3 regions of the Paenibacillus sp. FSL R10-2796 genome follow, and region 2 is predicted to be linked to each of the others. Evidence: predicted binding sites of a transcription regulator. Region 2 holds the regulator's gene; each other region holds the start of a gene.
What was found. The regulator Rex, encoded in region 2, represses fermentation and respiration genes when NADH is low (regulators of the CRP and FNR family bind a similar motif). The targets are predictions, from matches to a motif close to TTGTGAAATATTTCACAA.
Positions count from the first base shown of each region.

Region 1 (8,406 bases), 3.3 Mb from region 2:
TTTCCTTGCCAAATTGCAAACCTTTGGCTTGGACATTAGCCCGACCAGTTTATCGCGATTGGAAGGTCAATATAGACTTGTGCAGGATTATGAGGTGGTTGCAATTGCGAAAGCATTGGAGGTTTCTGTTGGGGAGTTGTTGGGGGAGGGTTAGTGAAGTGATAGTGGGAGATAACTCTCTGTTCTTGGAAGAGATCGTTATTTTCATTTAAATAGATACTACATAAATCTGCAAATTTTTATGCAGAATCCCTGAGGGGATTTATTATTCAGACTTAGGCACGTACCTACGACGTCCAATAAAATGGAGGACTGAGGCAATATCTGACCCTCAGCTTTTTATCCTTCGGTCCGCTTTCAGGTAACATTCATCGTGCTATGTATGTAGACATCAAATAATACATAGCTATAACAACGATATACCAACCTATCGCACGGAATTCATTCCATAGATTCAGATTAAAAGACGATCATTGATCTGCACTTTGCAGAAACTGATCGTCTTTCTTGTCTTACAGTCCTTCTTCTCCGAATTCATACAAAAAACCGAGAAAGAGCACTTCATTTAAAAGTGTCGATTTCTCGGTTACCGTTACCCACCCGTTACGTTAACTAGTTAGGTTGCTCTTCCATCGCTCTAATAGATTCATCCACCTTCACCATCATGGAACATTCGACTCTTTTGCGGAAGACGTCACAGCTGAAATCATAGGTTCCGACCAGGGAACCCGTCGCGTGCAGTGCATTGGCTGGACAACCACCGCTGCAGTAGAGTTTAGCCCAGCAGTCCTTGCATTCCGGCTTCGAGTAGCAGTTGCTCTCTTGGAATTGACATTGCAGCTCAGGTTTTGTGATGCCATCCCAGAGGTTCCCCATGCTATACTCTTCATCCCCTACGAACTGGTGGCAAGGAAAAAGCTCTCCCCAAGGGGTGACGGCAAGATATTCGGTTCCTGACCCACAGCCAGTGATTCTCTTCTGGATGCAAGGTCCTTCCGAGAGGTCTAGCATGTAGTGATAAAAGGTAAAACCCTTGCCTTGTTCACCGCGACCGATCATTTCCTTCGCGAGAATTTCGTACTGGTTGTATATCTCCGGCAGGTCCTCCTCGGTAAGTGCATAGGGCTCCTTTGGATCACAGATGACCGGTTCCATCGAAATTTTGTCAAAACCAAGGTCTGCGATATGAAATATATCGTTGGTGAAATCGACATTGTTACGAGTGTAAGTTCCTCGTACATAGTACTCTTGGTCTCCGCGCTTACGAACGAATTCCTGGAACTTCGGAAGAATATGATCATAGCTGCCTTTTCCGTTAACCGTTTGGCGAAGCCGGTCATGAACCTCTTTTCTTCCATCCAGGCTTAATACGACATTGTACATTTCCTGATTTAAAAACTCAGTGACCTCATCGTTCAGCAGCATCCCGTTCGTCGTGAAGGTGAAGCGGAACTTCTTTTTGTATTCTTGTTCTTTGCTTCTTGCATAAGCTACGATCTGTTTAACCACTTTCCAAGCCAAGAGCGGTTCCCCGCCGAAAAAGTCGATGTCAAGATTACGATGATGACCCGAATTTCCAAGCAGGTAATCGATAGCTTTTTGTCCAACCTCATAGCTCATGATTGCTCGATCTCCGTTGTATTTCCCCTGGCTAGCGAAGCAATAGTCGCATGACAAATTACAGGTATGCGCAACATTGAGGCAGAGTGCCTTAACATAAGTTTTCCGTTTTTTTAAATCGAGCGAGAGGTTCTCATACTCATCTTTTGTAAAGAGCTGTCCATCATTTATAAGCTCCTCGATATCCGCGATGGTTTCTCGAATGTCGCTCTCGGAAATGCTGGAATCATCTTTATATTTATCCAACAGCGTTGTCACGATTTTGTCGACAGAAGTTTTCTCATAAAGCGCTATAATTTCATATGCTAGGTCATCAACAACATGCACCGAGCCACTATAGGTATCGAGCACGATATTGTATCCGTTTAGTTTATATTGATGAATCATACTTACTAATCAAGCTCCTTTTGCACACAAGTAGAAACGGCTTCGCCATCCTTTAGGGATAGTATCCATTTCTTAAAAATAGCCGCCCATCAGCAGAGCAATGGGCGGTAAAATTCCGAATCCTATCTGTTCATTGCATTTTCACACTTCTGGTTTGCAACGCCGCAGGAAGTTTTACAAGCGGACTGGCAAGAGGTCTGGCATGCGCCGCATCCGCCGTGTTTTGCGGTATCCATCAGTTTGCGGGTGCTCAGTGTTACGATTCTTTTCACGATAAATAACTCCTTCTGTAATTTCTTGTGATCACTTTCGCTTAATTTCCATGGAACATCGTAGCAACATCACGCAGGTACGTCTATGATGCCTGTCACCTAGCAGAGCAGAGAGGGGTTAAACATAAGCATCAACACTAATTTTCGTGCAGTCTTTCATGCTTGTGATCGTAGGATGCGGTAGCGGGAACCAGAGTCAGTGCAATACTAAAAAAGTGAAACAAAAAAGAGACGGCAATGAAGCCATCTCTTTAACAATGATTTTTTCTCATACTTGTCCGTAAAGTCCAATAAATATAAGGATCTCATAGCACTGTATCCTTCCTTACCAGTAGAGCGACACTCTCCACATGCGTGGGTGGACAATGTGAACAAACTTATATGAGGAGTCCTAAGACACTTCCGGACAGTTTATCTGCTCTTGACGGCTTAGTTCATAAAAATATTGCACAATTGGATGCTTTAACTTCATCTTCTCGCTCATGTTTAAAATCCGCTTTTCCCCAACTCGTCTGTCCACTAAGGCTAGAATATTCTATAAGATATCGTCGCTTTCTAAGCTCTCCTCTATGGAAATAGATAAATACTTAGTAGCTATAACAATAAAGTTCGATTTACTTAATGATGTCTGAGCTGACAAAAGCTCCTTTGCAAGTTCTGATATTTTCTGCTTCTTGCAATGACTATTAGACGATCCTCCGGGATGATCCCTTACTAACTTTTCTAACCGCTTCAATTTCTTCATGGTTGTTAAGAATTTGAAGATCTGAACCGAGCATAACATCTATGGCGTGCTGCAGAGGGACGAGAATGGCCCTCCTATCCATAACCGAACGGATGCTTTTTGTACTCTAAGGGGCTTGAGCCGACTCTATTTTTGAACACACGACTAAAATAGTACTGGCTCTTATACCCTACCTTCACGGCCAGATCCCCGATTTTGATATTCGGCATTACGTCATCCAGAATCTCCTTCGCCTTCGATATCCGAAGCTCAGTGACATAGTCAAGGAATGAAGCACCGATTTCTTGCTTCATACGCTTGCTAAGATAGGTTTGGTTGATATGAAATAGTGCTGCTACTCGAGTAATAGACAGCTCCGGATCCTGATAATGACTGTCAATATACTCGGTCACTTTTTGGATAAGCACTGTTCCATCCCCTGTATACCCGGGAAGCTCCCGCTCCTTATCCACCCTGCCTTCATGTGAATGCAAAGGATATTTTACCTGAAGATGCTCATCGATCCGATGAAGCAGCTTGTTCAGATCACTCTTCGGCACAGGTTTCAATACATAATCGAATGCTTGCAGTTGCACGGCTTGACGCGCATATTCAAAGTTATCGTACCCGCTGATGATGACAACCAGAACCGACGGGCAGCGTTCGCGCAATATGTTCATCAGATCGAGCCCATTCATATTCGGCATGTTGATGTCCACAAGACATACATGTGGTGGGGCTTCCTCCACCATATTCAATGCTTCGTTTGCACTTTTCGCTTCTCCTGCAACCTCAAAAAGATACGGACTCTCCTCAATGTATTGTCGCAAGCCTTTGCGAATGATCGTTTCATCATCGACGATGACAATCTTCCACATCTTCATTCCACTCCCCGTCCAAAGGTATTCGAATGACCATAACGGTAATGCCATCTTCGCTCTTCACTGCAAGGCCATATGGCACTCCGTAAGCTAGTCGAATGCGATGGTTTACACTGTATAGCCCAAAGCCTGTGGCAGAACGATCATATGTATCATCAAGAAGGGCTTGATTTATCTGCTCAAGCTTCTCTTCCGGAATCATAACCCCATTATTTTCAACCTTAATGACCAAATAATCGGCCTGTTGATATGCTGTAATCGAAATTTTGCACTTTTGATCCCCAAGTGGCTTAATCCCGTGATAAATCGCATTTTCCACCAAAGGCTGCAGCATGAAGCGAACGACTTGGCACTGAGCAAGCTTTTCATCATATCGAAGCTCGTAGTCCAGAATCTCCTCATATCGCACACCTTGAATATGAAGATAACTCTCGACATGGTACAACTCCTGATCAAGAAGAATGTAGGGACTGCCTGTGCCAAGCCCTAATCGGAAATACGCGCTAAGCGCTTCCACCATCTCCACCACATTGTCTGCTCCATGTTCCGTTGCCATCCACTGGATCGTATCCAATGTGTTGTATAAAAAGTGCGGCTTGATCTGCTCATGAATCAGTCTGAGTTCCATCTCCTTTCGGTCCTGCTCCACAGCGTATAATTGAACAAGCATGTCATTGAAGCTTCGTCCAAGATCGCCGATCTCATCCGAGCGCGTAACATCTGCTCGTATGGTTTGGTTGCCGTTCTGCACATTTTCCATTACCTGGCGAAGCGACTGAATTGGACGAATAATGGAAGAAGCAAGCAGCACCAGAAAGACGATAAACGCACTACCGATAAGAACGCCTACCAGCAATGCAGTCCGCTGGGTTTTGATCACCGCTAACGATAGACTTGAATTCGGTACTTTTAGTACTAACTTCCAGCCTTCCACATTTTGAATTGGAGCCTCAAATACACTCATGTTCTTCTTATCTGCTGTATCCTCCGCTCCATCTTCTTCACCCAGCTCTCTGCAATCGACGATAAGCTGGCCTGACTGGTCATATAGCATTACATCTTGAGCAATCTCCCTCATCTTCTTGACGGAGACGGCTGCGGCAATATAAGCTACCTCATCATTCACCGATGGATTCACGCGATAAAGAATGACGACGATTTCGGCTGCATTCGCTTTGGATACGATCGGATTGCTTACCACATAATTGGAATCTGAATTCAGCAGTTTTCGATAGTAGGGTCGGTTTAGTATCGAAAAAGGCTTGTCCCTTGCTGACCAGGAATTTCCGTGAATATCCACCACGCGTATGGATTCGTACTCTACTTTCTTCTTCGCCTCGAACTTATCGAACTCTTGCAGCAATTCATCTCGTGTCCACTGATGGTCCGAAGCTAGAGAAGCAAGCATGTCTATCTCTCCAATGCGCTGATTAAACCAATAATCAATCTGGTCGCTGCGTGCAGTAACCACTTGCTGCGTTAAGTTCTTATTCAAAGGGACAACCGTATGGTTCATCTCCAAATATATTGTTACAAGCAATGCAACGAACAGCAGCAAGAAGCAGCCTCCTGCGATTAACGTAATTTTTAAGTGAATTGATTTCATTGTAATCATAGCCCTTCACAATATCCGTTTCTTACATGCCCGAAAAAGACAAAAAAACACTAATCTGTGCAAATACATAATGCTGTACTAAATCTATAATAGGTCTTGTGCATATTTTCACATGAAATAACATTCATGTCTAGGCTAGAGATAAAGGATTTGCCTAGCAAATCTTCCTCTCCCTAGTGTATGTAACCAATCCACAACAGAATGAAGGAGATATTATGCGAACTCACACGAAAAAGCTGTTATCTATTCTACTAGTCCTCAGTCTTATGTTCACGCTTGCTGCTTGCGGCAGTAAAGATGCAGAGCCCGCTGCAGATGCAAACGGAGTTCAAGTCTTTGAAGGAGTTGGGCAAGGTAAACATGGCGATATTAAAGTACAAGTCTCCTTATTAGATAACAAGATCACTGACATTAAAGTGACAGAGCATAAGGAAAATGAAGTACTTGCAGAACCTGTTTATACACAGCTCAAGCAAGATGTCATGGCAACTAACAGCGCAAAAGTTGATGCCATTAGCGGATCTACAGTTACAAGCAAAGGATATCTCGAAGCCATTCAAGATGCAATTACGAAGTCTGGACTTACCCTTGTCGCTGGCGCTGCAGTCAGTGGAAGCAAAGACAAAGAAGAAGTCGAGCAAACCTATGATGTTGTCGTCATCGGTGCCGGGGGTGCTGGCTTTAGTGCGGCTATCGAAGCGAAGAGCGCTGGAGCTAATGTAGTTCTGCTCGAGAAAATGCCAGCTGTTGGCGGCAACACATTGATCTCCGGTGGTGAGATGAATGCGCCTGACAACTGGGTTGAACGTGCTCTTGGCATCACAGATGACACGGCTGACTTGTTCTATAATGATACGATGAAAGGCGGAGACAACCTCGGGGATCCAAAGATGGTTCGTATTCTTGCCGACAATGCTCTAGCATCTGCCGAATGGCTGCGCGATGATATCAAGGTAGAGTTCTTACCTGATCATCTGTTCCAATTTGGTGGCCATTCCAGAAAACGTGCGTTGATTCCTGTAGGTCATACAGGTGTTGAATTGATTACTAAGTTAAAAGCCAAAACAGACGCTGATCAAATCACGATCAAAACGAATATGAAAGCCGAAACCTTGCTGAAGGACGAAAGCGGCAAAGTAACAGGTGTAACTGCGACTTCGGGTACTGGCGACAAGATCACATTCCATGCGAACAAAGGCGTCATCATCACTACCGGTGGTTTTGGATCCAATGTAGAGATGCGTAAGAAGTATAACCCTACAATGGATGAAAAATATATGACTACCGATACACCAGGATCTACAGGTGACGGTATCGTTATGGCAGAAACGATTGGCGCCAAACTGACAAACATGGAGAGTATTCAAACGTATCCAATCTGTAATCCTGAGACAGGTGTTATTTCCCTGGTTGCAGACTCCCGCTTCGATGGTGCGATCCTGATTAACCAAGAAGGCAAGCGCTTCGTTGAGGAATTAGAACGTCGTGACGTTATTTCTAAAGCAATTCTTGCCCAAACGGGTGGATATACGTATCAATTATGGAATCAAGGCATTGAGGATATTGGTAAAACGATCGAAGTTCATCAAGACGAATACGATCAACTCGTTAAACAAGGCTTGCTCTTTAAAGCCGATACGATTGAAGAGGCGGCTGATTTCTTTAAAATTGACGTGAACACTTTGAAAGAAACGATTAATAAAGTAAATGATTATGCGAAAACAGGTAAAGACCTTGATTTCAAACATCGCGGTGGATTGAAATCTCTTGAAAAAGGCCCTTACTACATCGAAAAAGCTGTACCCTCCGTTCACCATACAATGGGCGGCTTGGTGATCGACGAGAAGACTCGCGTTTTGAATGAAAAAGGCGAAGTCATCCCTGGGTTGTTCGCTGCAGGTGAAGTAACAGGGGTCATTCATGGTACAAACCGTCTTGGCGGTAATGCCATCGCTGATATCTTCACATTCGGCCGGATTGCAGGCCAACAAGTTGTAGCAGAGTAATCTTATTTTTTGTGTAACTGCTCTATTAATAAGTTAGCCTTAAAAACGTGCAAGATAACTTGTAGAGTGCCGGTTGACTGCTAACTTTCAAGCTGCCCTCTATGACATAGCAAACCGCCCTGTTCGCAACATTGCGAATGAAGTGCCCCCTTAAAGTTAGACAGGTATATAATTAAGCGACTTGTTGGGCCTGAGTTCGGTACTGTACCGGACTCAGGCCTTTTAGTTTTGCCTTAATTCGCTTGTTGTTGTAATAATCGATGTATTTTGATAGCTCTTGTTTGAAATGTGTGATACTTTCGAATTCCTTTAAATATAGAAATTCAGATTTCATGATACCAAAAGAAGTTCTCAATGACGGCGTTGTCGTAGCAATTACCTTTACGGGACATACTTTGCTTGATATCTCGTTCTTCAAGGGCATGACGATACTGCTTCATCTGATAGTGCCAGCCTTGGTCAGAATGAATAAGGAGGTTATCTTCATCGGTTAATCGACGGAATGCTTGATCTAACATCGTTGAAACAAGCGAGTAGACCGGCCTTGAACCGATTGTATACGTAATAATCTCACCATTATATAGATCTAGAATTGGAGATAAGTACAGCTTTTCTCCAAATAATTTGAACTCTGTAATATCCGTAACCCACTTCTCATTTGGATTCTCAGCGTGGAAGTTACGTTCTAATATGTTCGGTGCGAGTTTGCCAATCGTCCCTTTATAGGAACGATATTTCTTCATACGTACCACACACTTTAAACCCAATACCTTCATCAGGCGTTGTACCTTTTTATGATTCACATGGTGTCCTCGATTCACTAACTCGTCACGAATACGACGATAACCATAACGACCCTCATGCTCCTCGTAAATCGCTTGAATAACGTCTTTTAGCTCCT
Region 1 is NZ_CP150178.1:884,654-893,059, reverse strand. Features, by position in the region: gene NST58_RS04060 (helix-turn-helix transcriptional regulator) at 1-154, shown strand, start outside; gene scfB (thioether cross-link-forming SCIFF peptide maturase) at 613-2,007, opposite strand; gene scfA (six-cysteine ranthipeptide SCIFF) at 2,130-2,279, opposite strand; partial or broken gene NST58_RS04045 (hypothetical protein) at 2,671-3,046, opposite strand; gene NST58_RS04040 (response regulator) at 3,099-3,881, opposite strand; gene NST58_RS04035 (histidine kinase) at 3,856-5,442, opposite strand; gene NST58_RS04030 (flavocytochrome c) at 5,715-7,505, shown strand; partial or broken gene NST58_RS04025 (IS3 family transposase) at 7,678-8,406, opposite strand, start outside.
Region 1: NST58_RS04030 (flavocytochrome c) is a predicted target of Rex. The motif match lies at 5,596-5,613, and genes of this name have one in related genera.

Region 2 (8,406 bases):
GCAAGCTGAACTGATTTCATCTTCAGTAAGGGGGGATCGCCCATGTTTCAACATTTGTTTGCTGAAATGAACAAGGTGCTTCAGGAGATCGTAACAGATTACCCTACAGCGGAGGGTGCCCGCCGGAACGAGCTTTTATGCAATTATAATATGCTGCATAGACTGAGCGACAAAGTGATGGATGAATGGCTCGCTTTTGCTGAGAAGCTTAGTTCCTTTCGCGAAAGTGCGGATTTTACAGCAGTGGTCGAAGAGGAAGTGCCGGAACAGGAAGCACCAGAGCTGTGTATGGATTCCTTTGTAAGAGGTCAGGGGTATTATAAGCTGCTGATGTATGGAAAGTGTATTGATCAGTTTAAAGAAGTTATTGCGCAATACCCGGATAGCTTGGCTGCTCGATTATATTTAGCCATCTCTTATCTGCAGGAAGGTGACGGTGAGGCCGCTTGGAGTCATCTGAACCATATGCTGGGCTTGATACGGGAAACCAAGCTGAAAGCCATGGTTTATAATGCTTTAGGGTGCATACGAGCCTCACAGGAACGTTTCAATGAAGCGCAGGAATTGTTTGATCTTGCTTTGCAGCATGACCCTGCGCTTCCGGAACCAAACGTTAACTTAGAGGTATGCCGCCGTCGTGGAGGGAAGCTGCATTTTGGAAATCAGCTGGTTTCCCTTTTGTAAAAGAATAACGGTTTTGGAAATTTCCATTCAAGCGATGCATCCCCTGAACCAGTGGTGTGCATCGCCTTTTTTCGCAACTTCTGTTATGCTGATTAAGAGTCTCAATTGAAAGGGAATAGAATTATAATGAAATTTGCCGTGCTTGATTTTGAAACAACAGGAACCCAATCCGTGGGTGAAATTATCCAGGTTGGCCTTGCAATTATAGAAGAAGACCGGTCCATCTCCCGGGTATATGGTTCCTATGTCAAGCCCGGAACGCCGATTCCTCCTTTTATAACAGGTCTGACGGGGATTACCGATGATGATGTTAAGGATGCGCCTGAGCTGGATGAGATGATGATGGAGCTTGTTCCGCTCTTGGATGATGTTGTGCTTGTAGGGCATAATGTCGCTTTCGACTTCCATTTTTTACAAAATGCTTTAGATCGTTGTGGTTATTTGCCATTTCAAGGGCGGATTTTGGATACGATTGATTTTCTGAAAATTTGCTTTCCTTCGCTCACATCTTATCAACTAAGCTCTGTCAGTGCTCATTTTGGAGTGACACATGATCATCCGCATCAGGCAGATAGTGATGCACTTGCGACTGCTTTAGTGCTGTTGAAATGTCTTGAGGAGCTCTACGAGCTGCCGCTGCTTACGATCCAGAGACTCTGTGAGCTGTTTACCGAAGAGGATAGTGATCTGGGCTGGTACTTTGATGGTCTGCTGCGAGAGCGGGAAGCGGAGACGCTACAGCCCGAAGGTGATCTGACTTTCTATCGTCAATTAGCGCTTGCAGTAGGAGATTGGACGGAGTTAGCGCCACCTAGAGATGAGCATGCTGAGAATCCGCTAGCGAATTTATCTTTTACTGATTATATGGACGAAGTAACCAAACGACTTAAAGACACATTACCGCAGTATGAAAGCCGGGAAGCTCAGGATATTATGATCAATGAGGTGATGACGGCACTTGCCGAAGACAAACACCTACTGATCGAAGCGGGCACAGGAACCGGTAAATCGCTCGGTTATTTGTTGCCTGCCATTTATCAAAGCGTTCGCACCAATGAAAAAGTCATGGTCAGCACTCATACCATTAATCTGCAGGACCAATTGCGCGAGCGGGATATCCCTTTGTTAACGCAGGTAGTTCCTTTTCCGTTTAAAGCTGCTATTTTTAAGGGAAGAGGGCATTATTTGTGTCTGCGTAAGTTTGAGCATAAAATTAATAAAAAGGACTTTATAAGCCCAAGGGAAGATGCGCTTACTGCCGCTCAGATGATTGTATGGCTCACTCAAAGTGAATCAGGGGATGATGAAGAGCTGAATTTAAGCGGCCGGGGCGGTGATTTCTGGGAGACGGTGGCAAGCGATACCGATTCCTGTCTGGGCCGTTCTTGTCCTTGGTTCCGCAAATGTTATTATCATAGGGCCAAGCATGAAGCTGGGATTGCTGACGTGGTTATTACGAACCACTCCAAGCTATTCGCAGATGTTAAGGCTGGGCACCAGCTGCTTCCGGCTTACGAGCATCTTGTCATTGATGAAGCACATCATTTAGAAGATGTGGCTGGTAAACATCTTGGCATGCATATGAAGCATTTCACTGTGGCACACACATTATCGCGGCTGTATAAAGATAGCCGAAACGGACAGCTTCCTGCTCTGCGCCAGATATTACAGTCGTCAGGCAGTGAAGAGGCTTCAGAATGGAGCGGAGTCATCGATCGGATCTACCCGGATCTGCTTACCGTCAAAGAAACCTGGGATGCACTCAGCGACAAGCTGTTCAGCCTTTTGCCGGAACGCAGTGATGCAGGGGCAGGGGAAGCGGGACAACTGGTTATGCGTTTGATTCCCGCCCGTAAGCCGAAGGATTGGGATGAATTGGTTGCACTAGAGAACACTATGAATCTGACGTTAAGCGACATCATCCGTAAGGGTGATAAAATGCTTAACGAGATGCGCGACCAGGAAAGCCAATCCTCAGCAGACAGTCTTGTTACTGATATTAGCGGTTTATTTAAGGATTTGGCTTCCATCCGTGAGCAAGTAAGATTCTTTATGGGGCTGAATGACGATAATGTAGTATATTGGCTGGAGGCAAATGGGAATTACCGCAGCAAATCACTGCAGATGTATGCTGTCCCTGTGGATGTTAGCAGCCAGCTTAAAGAGTTGTTCTTCGATAAGAAAAAAAGCATCGTGCTTACCTCGGCGACGCTGTCTGTAGATAAATCTTTTCAATTTATGATTGATAATCTCGGACTTAACGAAGCTGCGGAAGAAGGACGTCTAATGACCTCACTTCTTCCTTCTCCCTTTAAGTATCGCGAGCAGGCACTGTTAGTTATACCGCGTGATTTTCCTAGTGTGAAGGGCAGTGTGGGCGATGCTCGATTTGTCGATACACTCGTACAGTCATTATCGGAAGCTGCTAAAACAACACGTGGGCGGATGCTGGTTCTGTTTACTTCTTATAAAATGCTGCGTCAGGTATATGATCCGCTTAAAGAGGCTTTAGCCTCACAAGAGATTACGGTGCTTGGTCAAGGCGTGGAAGGTGGCAGCCGGAGCAAGCTGATCCGCCGCTTTCAGGACAGTGCAGCATCCGTATTGCTGGGGACGAGCAGCTTCTGGGAAGGTGTAGATATTCCAGGTGAAGCACTGACTTGCCTGGCCATCGTGAGACTTCCGTTTCAACCGCCGAATCACCCGTTGGCGGAAGCGAAGTCGGAGTTATTACAGGCCCAGAAGAAGAATCCGTTCATGAAATTATCTGTTCCTCAAGCGGTTATTCGTTTTAAGCAGGGATTCGGAAGACTGGTTCGCACGGCGCAGGATCGCGGAATAGTTATTGTTTATGATACAAGGGTTATTGAATCTCATTACGGGAAGTATTTCCTTTATTCATTGCCTGGTCCCAAAATGGAGCATATGCTTACTGATCAAATGGTCCCTCGCATAGCGGAATGGCTAGAGGATGGCGGCGCTTCTTAAAACGCTCGTCTTCAGTTTAGCTCCTCCTTATCCTTAAGGGCGGTGTGTTACAGTACCGTCCTTAATAAGGAGAGGTAGACGTTTGAATATGGATTTTCACAAGAACATTACTATTTTTAGGAGGAAAAATATGAAATCGGATAAAATATCAGAAGCCGTTGTTCGCAGACTGCCTGTGTACTTGCGTTTTTTGAATGATCTCCAGAATCGCGAAATATTAACAGTTTCCTCTCAGGAACTTGGACAAAAGCTTGATCTTAATCCCGCACAGATTCGTAAGGATTTAGCATATTTTGGTGACTTCGGCAGAAAAGGTATCGGCTATGATGTAACGTATCTTATTGAGAAAATCCGTCATATCCTGAAGCTGGATCAACAGCTTAATGTAGCTTTAGTTGGAGCAGGTAATCTCGGACATGCCTTGTCTAATTACAATGCATATCTTAAAGATACTATGAAAATCACGGCTATATTTGATTCGTACGCTCCTAAGGTTGGACGTAAGATCAACTCCCTTACTGTGCAACCGATGGATGAACTAGGCAGCACGATTCGTGAGCAAGGTATTCGCATTGCCATTATTACCGTACCTGATTCAGAAGCTCAAAATGTAGCAGATATTCTCATTTCTTCTGGGATTGAAGCGATTTTGAACTTTGCCCCTGTGATTCTGAAGACACCACCGAATATCCGGGTGCATGCAGCTGATTTTACAACTGATCTGCAAAGTCTTGCTTATTACTTGCGGGATGGAAAGGAAGAAAGCGAACATGAACAACAATAAAACGATAATTAAGGGCGGGTATTTTCTGACTCCGGGAACGGATGAGCCGGTTCTGAGTGGATATATGACTATTGAAGATGATTTAATCACTTACATAGGAAAAGAAGAGCCTCAGATGGAAGCTGGAGTGCAAGTGGTTGATGGCAGCCGTCTGCTGTTCATGCCTGGACTTGTAAACACACATGGTCATGCGGCGATGTCTTTGCTGCGTGGATATGGAGATGATTTAGCGCTACAAGTGTGGCTTCAGGAGAAGATGTGGCCAATGGAGGAAAAGTTCACCGGTGATGATGTATACTGGGGAACCTCCTTATCTGTATTGGAAATGCTGAAGGGTGGAACTACGACCTTCCTCGATATGTATGATCATATGGACCGAGTAGCCGAGGTAGCTGAGTTATCAGGTATCCGTTCCGTATTGATGCGTGGTGTGATCGGGTTATGTCCAGAGGATGTACAGAATCACAAGCTTGCGGAAGCGATTTCTTTTGCCCGTAACTGGCATGGAAAGGCTGAAGGCAGAATTACTACTATGATCTCGCCGCACGCCCCTTATACTTGCCCTCCGGACTTCCTGGTTAAGTTCGTGCAGGCAGCGCATGATCTGGATTTACCGATGCATACGCATATGTCCGAAACGAAACGTGAAGTGGAACAAAATGTGGCGGATTACGGGTTGCGTCCTGTAGCTCACTTAGAGAAGCTTGGCATGTTCACACGTCCCTCGATAGTTGCACATGGTGTTCATTTAAATGATGAAGAGATTGAGATCTTGGCTCGCCATAATGTGGGTGTATCTCATAATCCGGGCAGTAATTTGAAGTTGGCTAGCGGAGTGGCTCGGGTTACTGATCTTCTAAAAGCTGGTGTGAAGGTGTCTCTTGGCACGGATGGCGCGGCAAGCAACAATAACTTGGATATGTTTGAAGAGATGCGGCTTGCAGCTCTCATTCATAAGGGTGTCAGCGGTGATCCAACGGCTGTTCCAGCTCCAGAGGCTCTGCGTATGGCTACAGAATATGGCGCGCAGTCCATCTTTTTAAATAATGTAGGCAGACTTGCTGTAGGGATGAAAGCAGATTTCATTGCTATTGATATCGATCAGCCGCATTTGCTGCCACACACAGATCTGTTGTCTCATGCGGTTTACTCTGCTAGCGCTAAGGATGTTGAGCATGTGTGGGTGAATGGTAAACAGGTCATCAAGCATGGACAATGCTTAACCCTGGATGAGGAAGCTATCCGGCGTAAAGCGCAAGAAGCCTTCGAAGGTTTATTGAAGCGTTAAGTCTGGAGAATAACGAATAAATAATAGGCTGCGACTTTTTGCTTTTAGCAAAAGTTGCGGCCTTTTGTGTATTTTTAAGGCTGGGAAACCTAGAAAATTATGAAATTTTGGATAAACACGCGGGTGTGTTATATAATCAAAAAAGATATATTACTAGAAAGGGAGCTGTACCTTGAAGAAAAGGAAAAAATGGATCCTCCTGGGGTCAGTTCTGATTCTGCTCCTGGGGTTTGGACTTATCCAGTTCTATGCCTATATTATGAAAGATCAATGGAACGAGCGTGATATCGCTAAGGATGTTGCCAAAACCAGAGCGGGTCTAACAGAGGTAACCAAAGCACAAAAATCGGTTTGGGATGAAAATGCAGTGTACTGGGTATTAACAGGGAAAAATGAAGCCGGGACTGCTCTTATGGTCTGGGTCCGCTTTACGGTAGATGGAAAATTTGCTGAAGGCGACGACGCAGTGTTTGCTGAGGAACTAAGTAAAGGAACCTCGGAAGCCCAAATACGCGGCATTATCAAAGCTGATCTTCCGGACATAACGATTGAACGCTTGCTGCCGGGAGTATATAACGGAGAGTATGCTTGGCAGCTTTTTTATAAACAGAGCGGTCGGTATTATTATCAATTTTATCGCTTTTCGGATGGGTCCCGAATGGGCGAAGGTTACAGTTTACCTAAAAGTTAAGCTGAACATAAGGAAATTAAGGGTGTCATAGTAAACAAGCGAACTTATAATAAGTTCGCTTGTTTACATTTATTTGATGTACAAAAGTGATATACTAAGTGATATACTGAATGGGTGGTTATCATCGAATATTCTCTTAAATTCACATACGAAAATAGGCCGATTGATTAAAAATCAAGGCCGGTTTTGTCGAAAGTGAGGAATTTATTTGGTATTGATGGAAATATTTAAAAAATTAAATTTTAAATATATTCACATTTATTTTGAAATTAGTATATACACCTGTGATATACTACTACTTGTAATTAGAACAGCAATAAGAGACTTCAGTCTCTCTGATGAGCTCTCAAGTAGCTATAAATTATTATAATGAGCTTTATATTTTGTCATCTTTGAGAGGAGGACGTTTCTTGAAATTACGTCTTGTACCTGTGCTGATAACGTCTCTACTGTCGGCTACTCTATTGTTTGGTGGCTTCTTTTTGTATCGTCAGTTTGCAATGCAGGAACCACTTCAGAAGATTGTATCTCAATATGAGGGCGTCAATAATTCTCATATCAGTATTAACCGCAATGAGGTCACTTTGAAACTTGATCTCCAGCCAGGCACGAAATTACGTGAGCTGGTTCAGTACGTCTCCCAAGAAGGAAAATCGATGATTGATGGACGTACACTAAAACTTGATGTAGAACAGAACTCCAGTGAATTGCTGGATGAATACTGGGATAAAGCGATGTTCTCTGTAGCTGAAGCCATGGAGAGCCGTAAATATACACTTATACCCACAGAACTTGATGGACTCAAAGCGCAATATCCGCAATATAAAAATGTGATAGCCTCAACAGAAATTGACGACAATAATGTCTATGTAAGCTTGAGTAATGGAAAAGAAAGCAAATTTATTATTTTGCCGCGAAAACCTGCGACATTGGGGGTATGGAATAATGCCTAAATACCTTAAAGAAATTCTAATCGGATTTGTTCCTGTCTTGTTTATTTTCATGGCTTTTCTAGGCATTAATATATTCCCGATTGTAATTGCTGCTGGGATGCTCACGGCTTTACTTATCATTGCTCATTTAAGAGGCGGACTTGCGGTAAATGCAGGTGCCGGGAAGAAACGCAAGAAGGATGGACCTTCAAAGCTTACTTTTGAAGAAATTGGCGGGCAAGACAATGCAAAACAGGAGCTTCGTGAAGCGTTGGATTTTTTGATCCGGCATGAGGAAATCAGCAAATTCGGGATTCGGCCTTTGAAAGGGATTCTGCTTACAGGCCCTCCAGGAACAGGTAAGACCCTTATGGCTAGAGCAGCAGCACATTATACGAACTCTGTATTTGTTGCAGCATCAGGCAGTGAGTTTGTAGAAATGTACGTAGGTGTCGGTGCCGGCCGTATCCGCGATTTGTTTAAGGATGCCCGTACCCGCGCCCTTAAGGAAAACAAGCAAAGCGCTATTATTTTCATAGATGAAATTGACGTAATTGGCGGTAAGCGTGAAGGCGGACAGCAACGAGAATATGATCAGACCTTGAATCAGCTGTTGACTGAGATGGACGGGATCTATAACAACGAAACACCACGCATTCTACTGGTAGCAGCCACTAACCGTAAAGAAATGCTTGATTCAGCATTGCTGCGTCCTGGCCGGTTTGACCGTCATATTCAAGTGGACATGCCTGATAAAAAAGGCCGCAGATCGATTCTCGAATTACATGCCAAAAATAAGCCGCTTCATGCCAATGTGAACCTCGACAAAATTTCCGAAGAAGCCTATGGTTTTTCCGGTGCTCAGCTCGAAAGTGTTATGAATGAGGCAGCAATTTATATGATGCGTGAGGAATTGACAGAGGTTGAGCAGCGGCATCTGTCGATGGCGATTGACAAGGTTATGATGGGGGAAAAAACGGACAGAGAAACTAACCACGAAGAGAAAAAACGGGTGGCAATCCACGAATTGGGACATGCC
Region 2 is NZ_CP150178.1:4,839,469-4,847,874, reverse strand. Features, by position in the region: gene NST58_RS21955 (hypothetical protein) at 43-684, shown strand; gene dinG (ATP-dependent DNA helicase DinG) at 811-3,672, shown strand; gene NST58_RS21945 (redox-sensing transcriptional repressor Rex) at 3,803-4,456, shown strand; gene NST58_RS21940 (amidohydrolase) at 4,443-5,744, shown strand; gene NST58_RS21935 (DUF5590 domain-containing protein) at 5,917-6,435, shown strand; gene NST58_RS21930 (hypothetical protein) at 6,846-7,388, shown strand; gene NST58_RS21925 (AAA family ATPase) at 7,381-8,406, shown strand, end outside.

Region 3 (8,406 bases), 2.1 Mb from region 2:
TGTTTCCTACTAATATACCCGTTAACTGTAGATTGTTCAATAAAAGGGGGCACATGGCCTGGATCAATTTTTAGCATCTTTAGACCTTTTGACTTCTCTGCGGGCGATAGAGTAGCATGATAATCATAAGAAAAAATCCATAATCATACATAAGGCCTTGTGCCGAAAAGGAGGCAACTGCTTGTTTAATTATGTCATCGACGAAGAGCTTATCTTAAAGCCACTCATGCCTGAGCATGCTAGGCACATATTCGCGTTAGTGGAGCGCTCGCGGGAACGACTTAGGCAATGGCTTCCTTGGGTTGATGCCGTTACGGAACAGGATCACACCCTTAATTTCATTAAAAATGCTATAAAACAAGGCACCGACAATGGCGCCTTCACTGCTGGACTTTGGGTCCGCGGCGAGCTCGCTGGCGTCATTGGGTATCACCAGATTGACTGGCATAACCGTTCCGTAGGGATTGGTTATTGGCTTGGTGATGGATATGAAGGCAAAGGTTATATGACCAGTGCCTGCCGAGTTCTAGTAGACTACGCCCTGCTGGAAATGGAGCTGCAGCGGGTAGAAATTCGCTGCGCAACCGCCAACGTAACTAGCCGGGCAATTCCTGAACGGCTTGGTTTTGTGCTCGAAGGTGTGATCAGACAGGCAGAAAAGCTGCCCGATGGCTACGTGAATCACGCCGTATATGGTTTATTACGTAGTGAGTGGCAGCTGCTCGGCTAAGTTACTTAAGCAAAGCAAAGTTAAACAAACACGCAAGCAGAAATAAACCTGGCTGGCATACGCCCCCAGGTTTATTTTATTGAGCAGACCAAGATTAGATCTCTGGCATACCCAGCTGTTTTCGAAACTTGTTCCGTACTACGGCTGAGAGGGCTTCCAGCTCCACAAGCTCTGCCAGAGCAGCCTCCTCTTGCAGCCCAACCTGCATTAAATGCAGTACATGCGCCACGGAAGCATGGCTGTCTCCGTTTTCTTTTTTGACAATTGCATCGCCGGTTGAAATCATTCCTTCACGAAGTACACGCAAGTAAAATCCGCTATACCTTGTATCCAGAACTTGAGCCGGAAGATCTGCGGGTCCATGCTTTTGTGAGATTTTGAAGCAAGGATATCTTGGCTGGCTAACCTGAAGCAGAGTGGTGCCTATTTCATATACATCGCCAATACACACCTCTATCTCCAGCAGACCCGTTGTGGTGATATTTTCTCCGAAAGCCGAGTACTCCAGTTTCTTTCCCAGCTGCTGTTCCCAATAAGGATAGTGCTCAATGGGATAGGCGCACACCGCCTTGTCAGGACCTCCATGATGTTTAAGATCTGCCTGACCATCTCCAACAAATCCATTGATATGAAGCTGAACTGATCCTTCTACAGGCGTTTTATAAATTCCGGTCTCCAAAGGTTTTCCCCGATAATCCACCGTCACCGGCCGACCGACATTAAGCGAGACGATCTCCATATCCATTTCCTCCTGTCAGCATGCAGCTCATAAATATCTCATCCACATAACGGCCGCCAAGATAAAACTCCTCCCGCAGACGTCCCTCTTCCACAAAACCGCATTTCCGATAAAAAGAAATCGCTGATTCATTACAGGATAATACACGCAGGCGAAGCTTACGAATAGCATGCGCCGCAGCATGTTCCTTAATGGCTTCCATGAGCTGCCGGCCAATGCCTAAACGTTGATAGTTCGGATGAACAGCAATATTAACCTCGCACACATGCCGGTTGCTCTCCATTCTACTAGGGCAGCCAAACCCGACATATCCACATAGCTTGTCATCTTGCAGCGCTACGAGCTGAGAGCCCGGGGGAGCATTCAGTAAGAAATCTTCTTGTGAGCGCCACAACATAGGTCCCGGGCTAGTGTCCTCTGTCCAAATTAGATGGTCCAGATCAATCAGTTCTCGCACGTCTTTAATCTCTGAGGGTCTAATAGTTAACCTTGCCTTGTTGATTTGTTTCATAAGATGTACACCCCTTGCCTTGCACCTCTATAGAATTCACAGCAGATGTTGGAATCCACTGTGTATAGTTATCTTACGGACCGCTCTAACGAATGGCCTTTACGATTGACTAAAGCATGGATGACGAAAAATCCTACAGACAGCAGCGCCATCGCACAGGCCAGCCAGGCTGTCGGTGCCAAACCACCGCTATCATACAGTCTGCCCATGAAGTAAGGGCCAATGACTCTCCCGACTGCACCTATCCCTCCGCTTAGTCCCAAATAAAATGGTGCGCTGCGCCCCGCATGATCCGAGATAAAGGATGGCATCGCTGGAGAAATCAGCATTTCTCCCAGTGTAGCAAGCACCATTCCGAGCACTAAGCCAGGATAATTAGGCATCCACAAAAGAAACGCATAGCCACCCAAATAAAACAGGGCACTTGCAGTCATTTGCGCCGTTGAGGTAGACGCGAACCAGCGCTTAATCATTGTTACCAATGGCTGAGCTGCAAAAATCAAAATACCGTTCAGTGTCCAGAGAAAACCATAAGTTTTCTTAGGCCAGCCCTCTGAAATAATGAACGGAGATACCCCTGTATTCCAGATAGAGTTACCGAGAAGCAGGAACAAAGAACCGATCCCCATATAAAGATAAATACGAGTATGCCCCATTAGCTTCCACGTGGATTGTTTCTCTGGTTCATTCTTCTGATGCCCCATTACCTCATGCGCAGGTTCTCCACCGATTTTCTTCAGATATATAAAAAAGAAACCCGCAAATACCGCCGAAGTTACACCATTCATTACAAAGCTTAGCATATAGGAAATATCGGCCAAAAAACCACTTAATGCCGTCCCCAGTGCTACACCAATATTATTGGCGACATAAATAACATTAAACAGCTCACCACGTTGCTTCGTGAAACGAAAGCCGATAAATGCCTGAATGGCAGGTAATGATAAGGAATTAAATAATCCTACCAGTCCCATTGCTACCATAAATAACGTCCAGTTGTTACTAGCTGCCGGCAAGGTGAACAGTGCCAAAGCATTCATGGCGAGCGCTCCGACAATCAGCCGGTTAACGCCTACCTTATGATAGAGTGAGCCCCCGAGTAGTTGACCCACGATCCCACCAACCGATTGAATAAGAATCACCAGTCCAGCATCTGACATGCTGCGTCCAAGCTCATCAAATACATACATCGTAACGAGCGGCCACATCAGCGCACTACCTGTTGCGTTAATTAGGCTGGCAATTAGAAATATTTTCACTTCTTTTGGATATGCCTGTAAAAACTTCATAAGTAGTGTACATCCCCTGTTATATATGTGTCATTAATTCATCCAGTATCATCCCAAAACAGGGCTATGAGCAAGCATACACATTGACGTTTTATCGTGATAAAGTATACATGAAATCTAGAGGATAAGACGCACATATCGCATGAAATATCCCGTCTCCCTTGGGGTTCACGTCCGCAGTCCTCCCTAGTTCTAATATCTATTCTTATTTTAAAGCCGTGGCTGTCGTCCGTAAAGCAAACTAAACAAGAAGAAACTGATTCGCTTTTAGAAAGACGGGGTAATAGAGCCTAGAAACACTCCCCCTTCAAAATTCGCCGTGATCCGATTTCGTTCCCCCGAGCGCGGATATATCACGGCGGATTTTTTTGTGTCTACATAACAAAAAGCACCCCTAAAACATTAACGCCACCAATAAGGCAGACCTTGAATGTTCTATGGAGTGCTCTATAAGACGAGCTTAAGCGTGTTTTTTGACACTGCTGCCGGACATGCTATCTACGGATTGAATAGCCGTAGGTGCTTTACGCAAGTATGCCATCCAATAGGCAGCTGCGACAAATATTGCTCCACCCGTTAGATTGCCGAGCCAGACGGGAACAAAGTTAGTGAAGTATTGCCCCCATGAATAATAACCTTCAAAAATAGCTGCTGGAATTAGGAACATGTTAGCTACAACGTGCTGGAATCCTATCGCAACAAAGGCCATCGTCGGGAACCAAATACCAAGGATTTTGCCGCTGAAGTTATCTGCTCCATAGGAGAGCCATACGGCCAGCGCAACGAGCCAGTTACAGCCGATACCCGAAACAAATGCCGGAAAGAATTCTGCATCGATTTTATGACCAGCCATATCCACCAATTTTTCTAAATACACACCCTCTGAAGTTAAACCCACCACATGACCGAAGAAATAAGCTACAAATAATGCCCCTGCCAGATTACTAATCGTAATGAGCAAAAGATTCTTCACAACTTCCCAGAAAGAAATCTTCTTAGCCATAAAAGCGAGCGGCACGGCCATCATATTCCCTGTCAGCAGTTCTCCACCTGCAAGGAGTACCATGATCAGCCCAACGGGGAAGACTGCGGCTCCGATAAAGTTAGCAATGGAACCCCATTCCTGTGGTGCGCCAGCAATGACGCGAATATCTAATAAAAACCCGAGCGCAATAAACGCTCCTCCCAAAAAGCCCAGAATAAGTACGGTACTTAGCGGATTATGAGCTTTTTTTATGCCGTTCTCTACAGTTACTTCGGCAATTTGCTGCGGTTTGCTATAAGCCATGGTTCCTATCCCCTTCATCTATTTACTTCAAATTTGTTCCTTTATGACCATTGTAGCGTGTCGTAAAACACATTAACGTGATAATTATCACTTTGAGAAAACTAAGTGAAAGTTTTCACTGACATGTCAAATTTACTGCGACCTGTGCACAAATAGAAGTTTGCGACTGGCCTACTAAGCCAGCATATCTTGTTTCGTTGGATTACATTTGAGCGTACGCAGCAGCTATCGGACACCGTTGACCCTATATGCAGCTATATCTCACTGGAGCTATACCTAACTGGAGTCATACCTCACTATCGTCATACTTCACTATCGGCATTCTATCGGACTCGGATGACTCTAATCTTAGCTTTTGAGCATATTTGGCCCACACCCGGACATCGGACTCAGATAACCTTATTTGTAACTTTCGAGCACATTTGACTCGCTATCGGACCCCATAGTCGCTATTAGCACCAAAAACACACTAGTTGTACCTCGTTCTATGTAATAGCTGCACTGGAGTCCGAAATCACGCTCAAACGGCGATTAATTGCTAAATAGCGGCTTCTGAGTCCGGATAATTCTGAGGTGGGCGGTTTCTCAGCATGATCGGACTCAGTTGACCCTATTTGTAGCTTTCGAGCACATTTGGCTTGCTATCGGACCCCATAGTCGCTATTGGCACCAAAAACACACTAGTTTTAACTCGTTCTATGTAATAGCTGCACTGGAGTCCGAAACCACGCTCAAACGGCGATTATTTGCTAATTAGCGGCTTCTGAGTCCGAAAGCTTCTGCGGGGGGCGATGTCTCAGCACGATCGGACCCAGTTGACCCTAATCGTAACTTTCGAGCACAATTGGCTCGCTATCGGACCCCATAGTCGCTATTAGCACCAAAAACACACTAGTTGTACCTCGTTCTATGTAATAGCTGCACTGGAGTCCGAAATCACGCTCAAACGGCGATTAATTGCTAAATAGCGGCTTCTGAGTCCGGAAAATTCTGAGGTGGGCGGTTTCTCAGCATGATCGGACTCAGTTGACCCTATTCGTAGCTTTCGAGCACATTTGGCTTGCTATCGGACCCCATAGTCGCTATTGGCACCAAAAACACACTAGTTTTAACTCGTTCTATGTAATAGCTGCACTGGAGTCCGAAATCACGCTCAAACGGCGATTATTTGCTAAATAGCGGCTTCTGAGTCCGGAAAATTCTGAGGTGGGCGGTTTCTCAGCATGATCGGACTCAGTTGACCCTAATCGCAACTTTCGAGCACATTTGGCTTGTCATCGGACCCCATGGTCGCTATTAGCACGAAAAACACACTAGTTGTACCTCATTCTATGTAATAGCTGCACTGGAGTCCGAAATCACGCTCAAACGGCGATTATTTGCTATATAGCGGCTTCTGAGTCCGATAAATTCTGCGGAGGGCGGTGACTCAGCACGATCGGACTCAGTTGACCCTATTCGTAACTTTTGAGTACATTTGGCTTGCCATCGGACCCCATAGTCGCTATTGGCACCAAAAACACACTAGTTGTACCTCGTTCTATGTAATAGCTGCATTGGAGTCCGAAACCACGCTCAAACGGCGATTATTTGCTAATTAGCGCCTTCTGAGTCCGAAAGCTTCTGCGGAGGGCGATAACTCAGCACGATCGGACTCAGTTGACCTTATACGTAGCTTTTGAGCACATTTGGCTCGCTATCGGACCCTATAGTCGCTATTGGCACGAAAAACACACTAGTTGTCCCCCATTCTATGCAATAGCTGCATTGGAGTCCGAAACCACGCTCAAAAGGTGATTAATTGCTAAATAGCGCCTTCTGAGTCCGAAAGCTTCTGCGGAGGGCGATGACTCAGCACGATCGGACTCAGATGACCTTATACAGAGCTTTTGAGCAAATTTGGCTCGCTATCGGACCCCATGGTCGCTATTAGCACGAAAAACACACTAGTTGTAACTCATTCTATGTAATAGCTGCATTGGAGTCCGAAACCACGCTCAAACGGCGATTATTTGCTAATTAGCGGCTTCTGAGTCCGAAAGCTTCTGCGGAGGGCGATGACTCAGCACGATCGGACTCAGTTGACCTTATACAGAGCTCCTGAGTCCGGAAGCTTCTGCAGAAGGCGATGACTCAGCACGATCGGACACAGTTGACCCTAGTCGTAACTTTCGAGCACATTTGGCTTGCTACCATCACCGAAGCCATTGGATTGCACCTACCCATGCAGCTAATCATTCTGCACCTAACAAAAAAAAGCAGTGATCCTCCCGTAACAGGAGGATCACTGCTTCTCTAGCTTTACAAGGCTGTCTTATTCTTCGATAAATCACTCAGGAACAACGTCCCTTTTTAAACCGTTACAGCCTCTTTGCTTGGTACTGTTGTCGGCAGCGCTTGAAGACCTACTGTATTCAGGAAGTTCCAAGGTTTGTTGTAATGCGGTTGGAAGAAGAAATCGATAAAGGCTAGTTGGTTGATTGTCATATGATTTTGAATACATACAGACACTGTGTTAATCGATTGCGTCAGATCCATCTTGGACATAATTTGAGCCCCGAGAATACGGCGTGTGGCGCGATCAAACACTACTTTTAACTGAACCTGCTCAAAGGTGGGCATAAATTCTGGACGGTAGTTATCAATAATCATGGCGGTTTCTACGTCCATTCCTTCAGCCTTAGCTCCTTCTTCAGTAAGCCCTGTTGCAGCGATATTGTCTTCATAAATCTTAATGCCCGAAGTTCCTTGTGTACCCATATAAGGAATGGTCTCTGTTACCAAGTTGCGCGCAACTAAGGTTCCCATCCGTACGGCATTGGTTGCCAGTGGGATATAGGCGTGTTTGCCTGTAGGGTTGTAATGAATCGCACAGCTGTCGCCAGCGGCATATACATCCGGGCAGCTAGTCTGCATATAGTTATTGACTACAATGGCACCATTAGGCAGCATATCGACTTGACCTTTTAAGAGTTCAGTATTAGGACGGAAACCAATGCAGAGAATGACCAGATCTGTCTCATGCTCACCTTTGCTTGTAATAACCTTTGTTACCTTACCGTCTTTGCCTGCAAAAGAGCTAACCTTCTCATTCAGTGCCAATTTAATCCCATGATCCTGAAAAGATTGTTCGATCGGTGCAGTAAATTCCTGGTCCAGATATTTACTCAGAATGCGATCTTCACCATCAATTAGCGTAACTTGCTTGCCATTCATTTGAAAAGCTTCCACCAGTTCAACGCCGATATATCCAGCACCGACGACGGTGATTTTATTCGCTTGTTTAGCTTTTTCTATAATAGTGTTGGAATGATCATAGTTCTTGGAAAGTAAAATCCCCTCGAGTTCAAATCCTTCAAGCTTCGGCACAATCGGCCATGAACCTGTAGTCATAATCAGCTTATCGTAGGTGTCAGCGAACTCGTGACCTGTCTCCAGATTGCGTACACGCAATGTTTTGGACTTCGTATCCACTGCAGTTACTTCATGACGCATATTGGTCTTTACGCCAAGCTCTGCAAGCTTTTCTGGTGAAGAATAGAATAGCCCCTCTGGGTCTTTAACCACTCCACCTACATACAAGGCAATCCCACAGGATAAGAAGGAAATATTATCATTACGCTCATATACAGTAATCTCGGCATCCGGGTAAAGCTGAGCAGTATTCACAATTGCGGCGGTTCCGGCATGGGTACATCCAATGACAGCTACTTTCATTATTTCTTCCTCCTTCAAATGGACAATCGGGTTATATATTTGACTTGCATGACCGATCAATGATGGAATCTGATCAACAATGGGTTAGTTGTGATTTATTTCACTTTATAAACTGATTATATTGTGATATTT
Region 3 is NZ_CP150178.1:6,900,787-6,909,192, forward strand. Features, by position in the region: gene NST58_RS30830 (GNAT family protein) at 182-730, shown strand; gene NST58_RS30835 (MOSC domain-containing protein) at 825-1,469, opposite strand; gene NST58_RS30840 (GNAT family N-acetyltransferase) at 1,450-1,980, opposite strand; gene NST58_RS30845 (MFS transporter) at 2,049-3,269, opposite strand; gene NST58_RS30850 (formate/nitrite transporter family protein) at 3,730-4,557, opposite strand; gene NST58_RS30855 (FAD-dependent oxidoreductase) at 6,910-8,274, opposite strand.
Region 3: NST58_RS30850 (formate/nitrite transporter family protein) is a predicted target of Rex. The motif match lies at 4,661-4,678, and genes of this name have one in related genera.